One region of the Aerococcus sp. BD502 genome, then DNA from elsewhere that is predicted to be linked to it. Evidence: predicted binding sites of a transcription regulator. Region 1 holds the regulator's gene; the other holds the start of a gene.
What was found. Region 1 encodes CtsR, which represses protease genes until heat stress. Its sites were predicted from a motif close to TTGGTCAAAAAAGGTCAAANA; they were not measured.
Positions count from the first base shown of each region.

Region 2: a site for CtsR is predicted at 2,632-2,652, ahead of clpP (ATP-dependent Clp endopeptidase proteolytic subunit ClpP). Genes of this name have one in related genera too.

Region 1 covers NZ_CP147972.1:468,297-472,717, forward strand. The annotation lists gene WF803_RS02305 (ATP-dependent Clp protease ATP-binding subunit) at 1-1,926, opposite strand, end outside; gene WF803_RS02310 (CtsR family transcriptional regulator) at 1,942-2,403, opposite strand; tRNA gene WF803_RS02315 (tRNA-Pro) at 2,566-2,639, opposite strand; tRNA gene WF803_RS02320 (tRNA-Arg) at 2,644-2,717, opposite strand; tRNA gene WF803_RS02325 (tRNA-Gly) at 2,760-2,831, opposite strand; tRNA gene WF803_RS02330 (tRNA-Lys) at 2,835-2,907, opposite strand; tRNA gene WF803_RS02335 (tRNA-Val) at 2,917-2,989, opposite strand; gene WF803_RS02340 (ISNCY family transposase) at 3,161-4,421, shown strand, end outside.
Region 2 covers NZ_CP147972.1:1,787,377-1,791,797, forward strand. The annotation lists gene WF803_RS08525 (pseudouridine synthase) at 1-411, shown strand, start outside; gene WF803_RS08530 (hypothetical protein) at 427-873, shown strand; gene WF803_RS08535 (biotin--[acetyl-CoA-carboxylase] ligase) at 892-1,896, opposite strand; gene WF803_RS08540 (MBL fold metallo-hydrolase) at 1,899-2,531, opposite strand; gene clpP (ATP-dependent Clp endopeptidase proteolytic subunit ClpP) at 2,676-3,290, shown strand; RNA gene ssrA (transfer-messenger RNA) at 3,394-3,751, opposite strand; gene WF803_RS08555 (DUF2187 family protein) at 3,986-4,315, shown strand.

The sequences.
Region 1 (4,421 bases):
GAAGATATCGGGGTGGGCTTTTTCCACTTCATCGAAGAGGATCACCGAATAAGGATGCTGGCGAACTTTCTCCGTCAGCTGGCCGCCTTCTTCAAAGCCTACATAGCCGGGCGCCGAACCAATCATCCGGCTGGTACTATATTTCTCCATAAATTCCGACATGTCCACACGGATTAACTGCCGCTCGGAGCCAAAGAGTTCCTCTGCCAGGCTCTTGGCGAGTTCCGTTTTCCCGACACCCGTAGGACCGAGGAACATAAAGGAGCCAATCGGCCGGTTAGGGTCTTTGATGCCACTATGAGCCCGCCGCACTGCTCGTGCCACGGCCCGCACGGCCTCGTCTTGGCCCTTAACCCGTTCATGCAGGTGCTCTTCTAGTTTCATGAGGCGTTGGTGTTCGGCTTCGGTTAGCTTCGTCACCGGCACCCCTGTCCATTGGGCGATAATTTGGGCCACATCTTCTACCCCCAAGACTAATTGCTCATGAACTTCCGCCTCATAGCGTTTCTTCATAGCCGCTAGATCTTGGTGGTGTTTTTCTTTTTCATCATAGTAGTGCTTACTGGCCGGGAAATCCTTGGCCTGCATGGCCTCATTCAATTCTTCACTGAATTGCTTAATTTTATTTTTAATGGCCTGGTGCTTCTTAGCAAAGCTGTGCTTATAGCCAGCTTCCAGGCGTTTCGTGGCACTGGCCTCATCCATGATATCAATGGCCTTATCTGGTAAGAAGCGGTCTGAAATGTAGCGCGCGCTCATGGACACACAGGCTTCAATCGCTTCATCCGTAATGCTTAGGCGGTGGAATTTTTCATAAGGCGCCCGAATACCTTTCAAAATTTCAACGGTCTCTGCTTGGGTCGGCTCTTCCACCATAATTTTTGCAAAGCGACGCTCCAGGGCAGCATCCTTTTCAATGTATTTTTGGTACTCGTTAAGGGTAGTAGCCCCAATGACTTGCACCTCCCCGCGCGCCAGCGCCGGTTTTAGAATGTTCGATGCATCAATGGTGCCTTCTGCACCCCCTGCCCCAATAAGGGTATGCAATTCATCAATAAAAAGAATCACTTCCCCGTCTTGGCTCACCTCATCGAGCAGGTGTTTCATGCGGTCTTCAAATTCACCACGATATTTGGTCCCAGCAATCAGGGCTCCCATATCAAGCATCAAGAGCTTTTTATGGGCTAAATGATCGACGATCTGCCCCTGGGCAATTGCTAAGGCTAAACCTTCCACGATAGCAGTTTTCCCCACTCCAGGTTCGCCCACTAATACCGGATTGTTTTTCGTCCGCCGACTTAAAATTTGCAGCAGGCGCCGCTCTTCCACCTCCCGACCGATAATCGGGTCTAAATGCCCTTCTTCAGCTTGTCGGGTGAGGTCTTTGCTCACTTTATCCAAGGTGGGCGTCTCGCTTTGACCGCCAATAGTAGCTTGCTTTGGCCTGCGACCGCTAGGCTGGCGACGGCGTTGTTTCCCCTCACCTTCCGAGAGGCCCATAATTTGGTAGAGATCTTCGTGCAATTTATTGATATCCACCGTCAAATTACGCAAAATACGCACGGCCAATATTTCTTCCGCAATTAAAGCCAACAGCAAATGCTCCGTGCCAACGAGCGGCACATTGAAACGCCGGGCTAATTTTTGACTTTGGTAGAGAACCTTTTTTGCACGCGGAGAATAGATAGGTTCTGCTTCATCGAAGGAAGCACTATCCACACCATAGCCCACCACAAATTCAACTTCTTCTACCACGAGTTCGTATTCTGGCAGTTGCTTCTTCAAAGCATCATAGGCAATGCCCTCCCGCTCCCGGTAAAGGCCCAAGAGCAAATGCTCCGTGCCCACAGCTTTGTGCTTAAAATGCTTCGCTTCTTCGAAGGCATACTGCAAAGCATTTTTGGCTTTTTGGGTAAATTTTTCCATTATCGAACTGCCTCCTTAGTGTTCGTATTGTAATTTTTCCAATATTCGTTTCAATAGTATCGCCCTCAACGCTTCACTGTTTTCAATTTGGTAGAAGGCATCACGATCCAAAGCCGCAACCAAAATCCGCGCTTCCCCTTGCGTAATAATCCGATTGTCGTAGAGATTTTTAATAATCGCTAAGGCATCGCGTTCCTTCAAATTATCACCAATCAAGGAAGCCAAATGGGCAATATGCTCAGCCTCATCCACAATTTCCAGTTTCATAATGCGGATATAACCGCCACCCCCACGCTTGCTTTCCACGTGGTAGCCTTTTTGGGGGGTGAACCGGGTATTAATCACATAATTGATTTGCGAGGGCACACATTGGAAACGATCGGCAACTTCACTGCGTCTAATTTCAATATTCTCGCTTTCTTGGAGTACTTTTTTCAAGTATTCTTCTATAATATCAGACATATTTTTATTTTTCACTTTTGTCACCCCTTGTCTGACATACTTTGACTATTAATACTATTTTACCGAATAAAGGCCCAGTCGTCAACGTTTCAAGTAGGATGCAAAAGAAAAAACAGACCGCAGTCTGCTTTCACACAAAATAAAAAAGCCACCCTAGCTCTCTAGAATAGCTCGCTATCGGGAAAACAGGATTCGAACCTACGACCCCTTGGTCCCAAACCAAGTGCTCTACCAAGCTGAGCTATTTCCCGATCATGCACCCAGCAGGACTCGAACCTGCAACCGCCTGATTCGTAGTCAGGTACTCTATCCAGTTGAGCCATGGGTGCAATATTTAATTAGCTTGGTCTCTCGACCAAGACTCACAAAAAAGCGGAAGACGGGGTTCGAACCCGCGACCCCCACCTTGGCAAGGTGATGTTCTACCACTGAACTACTTCCGCAAATGACCCGTGCAGGAATCGAACCTGCGACCCATTGGTTAAAAGCCAATTGCTCTACCGACTGAGCTAACGAGTCAACATATAATGGAGAATGAGGGGTTCGAACCCCCGACATCCTGCTTGTAAGGCAGACGCTCTCCCAGCTGAGCTAATTCTCCTTCAAAACTGACGACTATTTAATATTAGCATGGGCAAGTCACTTTGTCAACACTCGATGGCCGATTTCTTGCAAAATTGTCATTCACAAATGATATTGTCTACTTAATTAACAAATGAAAATGTCCATAAACTGGTAAAATAATAATTATTAGTTTATGGAGGATCAAGATATGAAGGAGTATTTAACCGTGAATGAACAGTATCGCTACGACGTGATTAAAGATCTAGTGAATGACCGTATTTCAAAAGCTCGAGCTTGTGCCAAATTAAACCTCAGCGCGAGACAAGTTCAGCGGCTGGTGTGTCGTTATCAGACCCAAGGTCGCCGAGGTTTCCGCCATGGCAATGCAGGTCGACAACCGACGACAACCATTGCCGCATCAGTGAAAGAACGTATCATCGAACTCTATCAAACTAAATATGAGGGGTTTAATCTGACGCATTTTCGTGAAAAGTTACTCGCCTTTGAAGGGATTGGGGTCTCTTACACAACCTTACGGACACTATTTCGCGACCATCTCATCATGACACCCAGAACCAGCCGAAAAGTGAAGCGTCAAGTTCAAAAAGAACGCGAAAAACAAAAAAAGACGCCCTTATCAACGTCTTCCCGTGCAGAAGATACCTGCAATTCTTTTCCTCTTATTCCAGCCGAACGTGCTCATCCCACCCGTGAACGAAAAAAATATTTTGGCGAGCTTTTCCAAATGGATGCTTCCGAACACCGCTGGTTTGGTGATCAGAAATATCACCTTCATGCGGCTATTGATGATGCCACAGGTCAAGTTGTGGGGGCTTATTTCGATCGACAAGAAACCTTACGAGGCTACTATCAAGTCACGGAACAATTTATTCAACAATATGGCATTCCCGTCCGCATTTTAACCGATAATCGAACGATCTTCGCTTATAAAAAAAGCCAAGACCCCAATCTTGACGGTGGAGTCCTGACTCAATATGGTTATGCTTGTCAAACGCTGGGCATTGCGCTGGATACGACCAGTATTCCTCAAGCCAAAGGCCGTATTGAACGTCTGTTTAATACCTTCCAAGATCGATTAATTAACGAAATGCGCCTGGAAAATATTACGTGCGTTGAACAAGCCAATGCTTTCCTAATGGCATACCTTCCAACGTATAATCATCAGTTCGCATTGTCCATTAAGGATAGCATAAACGCGTGCGTAGATCTAGATTCTAGTCAAAATCTCGATTATATTCTAGCTATTTTTAATGAGCGAGTCATCGATCACGGTCACGCCATTAAATACAAAAATAAAACGTATCGCTTACTTGATCAAAACGGCCAACAGGCCTATCTTCCCCATCGCACTCGAGTTCAAATTATTGAAACTTACCAACAAGAATTATTCGCTAATCATGCGAATCAATTATATCGATTAGAGGCTATCCCACCACATGAACGCTACT
Region 2 (4,421 bases), 520 kb from region 1:
AAGGATACGGAAGGCTTATTACTATTGACGAATGATGGTGAGTTTACCCATCGAGCATTGTCTCCTAAATACGGGATTAAAAAAGTATATGAGGCTGTGATAGCTGGTCAGATGATTGAAAAAGATGCTGAAAAATTCCAGGCTGGAATTATTTTGGAAGATGGTGAGGCATGCTTGCCTGCTGAATTAAAGCTTTTAGAGCATCACTCCAAGGAAAGGGATCGGGTGCAAATTACTATTCAAGAAGGGAAATTCCATCAAATTAAGCGTATGTGTCAAGCTATCGGTAAGCCGGTATTAAACTTACGCCGAATTTCAATGGGTGCTCTGAATTTACCTGAGGACTTACACGTTGGTGAAGTGCGAGAATTGACTCAGAGTCTTGTTTATGAAAAAGTCCTAGGAGAGTAATGAGGGGAGAAGACAATGACAGAGATCTATACCGTATATTGGGAAAATAAGCGTGATGATGTTAGAAAGAAACATGGCAGTTTTCCTAGTGAAGAGCAAGCTGTATTAGGTATTAAAACGTGGTGGGAAATTGAAAAAGATCATTACCGCGATGTTCATTATGAGAGAACCAATACTGGGGCCCTTGAAATCACCTATATCGAAAGTCAGCCTTATTATGTGTACCGCATTGAAAAAGAAACAATCGCCGGGGAGCTCCCCAGTACAAAATATCGCTTACGATCGGCAAACGAAATAAAAGCTAAGCGCCAGCAATTGGGCTTAGCTGAAAATGAATTTTTATTCGATGAGCTTTCAGAGCCTTACAGGGATCGGATTCTAACGGCTATCCCTGATGCTACTCGAGTTAAAAATTATTGTTATGATTCTAGTGGCCGCATTATTAAGAAAGTTTCTGAATAGGGGCTTTTAGCCTAGGGTTTAATGCTTCGTAAATTGCTTACTCCCTAGGCTAATCTCTTGCCCATATAAAGTTTCTAATTTACCAGCTTTATTTTTAACTTGAAGATGCCCAAGATCATTGATTCCTAGTATTGTTCCTTCTCGCTCTTGACCTTGTATCTGATAAGTGATGTGCTGATGAAGGCCCATGAGATGATTTCGATAAGGCGACAGAAACAATCTTTTGGAAAAATGTTCTTGAAAATAGAAGAAATGGGTTAAAAATTCTAAGAAAAACTGATTAATATTAAAATGCTCAGGCGCTTCGGCGCCAAATAGCGTACCGGCCACAGCTTTTACATCTGAAGTGGCTTGGTCAAAGTCACCATATAAATTAAGGCCTAGACCAATAATGAGATGGGTGATGTCATTGGTCTCAACATCTGTTTGCATTTCCGTCAAAATGCCTGCTATTTTTTTCCTGTCATAAAATATATCATTTACCCATTTGATCAGCAATTGCTGGGGAACATAATCTTCTAAAGTTAAAACTAAACTCGCGGCTGTTAAAATGGTGTAGAGGGGAATTTCTTCCATACCAATGTTCTTTGGTTTGATCGCAAGTGATAAATAGTATCCCCCGGCTAAATTTGAATAAAATTTTTTGCCACGGCGGCCTCGACCTTGGGTTTGTTTTTTGGCGACCAGGAGACTGCCTTCTGCATATTGCTCCGGCACAAAAAGCCCTTTGACCAATTCATTCGTTGAGGTCACTTCTTCTTTAAAGTAAATGTTTAGCGGGATACCGCGTTGGTTCATTAATAGTCTGAGTAGGCCAGGATGGAAATTTTTAGGATAGGCCAACAGACAATAGCCCTTTTTTGTTTTGGAGGTAATTTCAAAGCCTTCTTTACGATATTTTTGGATGGCTTTCCAAATTGCATTTCGTGATAAGCCCAGACTATCGGCCAGCTTTTGTCCCGATGTATAACTGTCTTTGTTTTCTAATAAATATTTTAAAACTGGATTTTGTTCGTTTAACATTGTTAGCCTTGTGGTTTAATATTTTGCAAGTAAGGATTTTCTAATTTTTCCGAAGATAAATCAGTATTGGCACCGTGGCCTGGATAAATTAATGTTTTTTCGGGTAGTGGAAGAATTTTTTCTTGTAGGGTATGGACTAAGGCTTCGGGATCCCCCAAGATCAGATCCGTTCGCCCCACGGCCTGCTTAAACAAGACATCACCACTAAAAATACAATTTTCCTTGGAGAAATAATAGCTAACATGGCCAGGTGAATGACCGGGAGTTTCTAAAACATCAATAGGGGTGGGTAAAAGGTTTAAAGTTTCTTCCTTTTCAATATAATAGTCAGCTGGTTGGCGGACAATATTTAAAGGCCCAGATAAATTTAAGTTGGGGTCACCTAAAAGCTCTTTATCGCGAATTCCAAGATAGATGGGGGCGTTTGTAAAGTTAGCGACTTGGTCGAGTACCAGAATATGATCGTAGTGGCCGTGGGTCAGAAGAATGGCTTTGATATTGAGGTGATGATCTTCGATATAGGCTTTAAGCTCATCAAATTTTCCGCTGGGATCGATAACGATGCCTTCCTGCCCGATGCTAACAATATAGCAATTGGTTGAGAGTGGGCCCGCAACAATTTTTTTTATCTCCATTGAACAAACTCCTTTGTGACTGATTAATATCGCATTAAATCATTTTCATCATAACACGAAAACTTGAATTAGGAAAAATTATCTCCTTATAGGATCATATATGTTGACCTTTATTGACCAATAAGTTATAGTAAGGTAGTAGAAATAAAGGAGGAAAATAATATGAATTTAGTTCCTACAGTGATCGAACAATCTGCTCATGGCGAACGCGCCTATGATATCTATTCACGCTTATTAAAAGACCGTATTATTATGATGAGTGGTGAATTTAATGATGCAATGGCAAACTCGGTGATCGCCCAACTACTATTCCTAGATGCCCAAGATCCTGACAAAGATATTTATATCTATATTAACTCACCCGGTGGTTCTGTGACCGCTGGCTTAGCCATCTATGACACGATGAACTTTGTTTCAGCAGATGTGGTGACGATTGTAACGGGAATGGCTGCTTCAATGGGTTCAATTATTGCTATGGCTGGTGAAAAAGGTAAAAGATATGCCTTGCCTAATTCTGAAGTTCTCATTCACCAACCTCTTGGTGGGACCCAAGGACAAGCGACTGAGATTGAAATTGCTGCCCGCCACATCCTTCAAACCAAGGAACGTCTCAACCAAATTATTGCTAACTCGACAGGTCAAAGTTTGGAGCAAATTCACAAAGACACGGACCGTGACCATTGGATGACTGCTGAGGAAGCGAAAGATTATGGAATTATTGATGAGATTATGTCATCAAGTAAAAAATTAAACCAATAGCATGTGATCAAGCCAAGCACTACGCAAAATGTGCTTGGCTTTTATTTTTGCCATAAAAAACCGTCCAGTTCAGCTTTTTAAGCTGCTCGGACGGCTAATTCTGGAATGGAGATGAGGGGAGTCGAACCCCTGTCCAGACATTCCAATTATAAAGCTTTTACAATCATAGTTGATGATTTATTTAGTTCCCCTAGGGCTCCTCAACACACCCATAGGTTCACGTACCTGGTTAAGTTCTTCCCCTCACCTCAGGTGGTGGCTTGGGGTATAGCCTACTGCAATAGGACCAGACACTAACACATAGGCGATGCTAGGCTGATCTTAGCATGCTGCTAGGCAGCAAATGCTAAAGTTTGACTTTCTTGTTTGTCAATTAAGTTTAAGTAGCGTTTTTGCGAAGTCGCAACCTTCGGAATGTAGCTCTACATTGGGGCGTGCCTGTCGAATTCCGGAACATCCCCAGTACAATGTCTATTGTATCATTTTTAATACGATAAAACAAATGCTAGCCCATTTTAGGGTTAAAGGACACCAGCAATTTTATAGGAGCCTTTAAAAATGAATTAATTAGTAGCTAAAAATAATAATTTTAACATATTTTATGTGTTAATGCTAGGGTAAATTTGAGTAATTCTTAGGTCTATGGTAAAATATAGACAGACAAATTTTATTATTGGATGGGATGAGAAAATATTATGACAAAACAAATTAATCCAAAAGTCCAAGAACGAATTGAGGGGGAGTTGCGGCGGGGAACGAGTAAATCTCGGATAGCCACCATCATTGATATGACCTATGATGAGGCTTCGGAAGTTATTGATCAGGTCAAGGCCTCGATTCGTCCAGATGTTGGTGATGTAATCAAATTTTACTTTCGTGAGCATCCAATGACAGGTATTATTGTTAAGTTGTTAACCAATTCAGCTGTCGTTAAGATTTATTGGGAAAAATCAGCAATTGAAATGCTTGATATTTGTGAAGAACGCACCATCGTTAACTTCAAAGACATAGAAGAATTTATTTAAAATTTTATCTTAAAGACTGAGCTAAAGACTACTGTTCAGGTGGTCTTTATTTTTTTTCTAATAAATTGACATTTTCTAATAGATAAACTATGCTTTATCCAAGTAC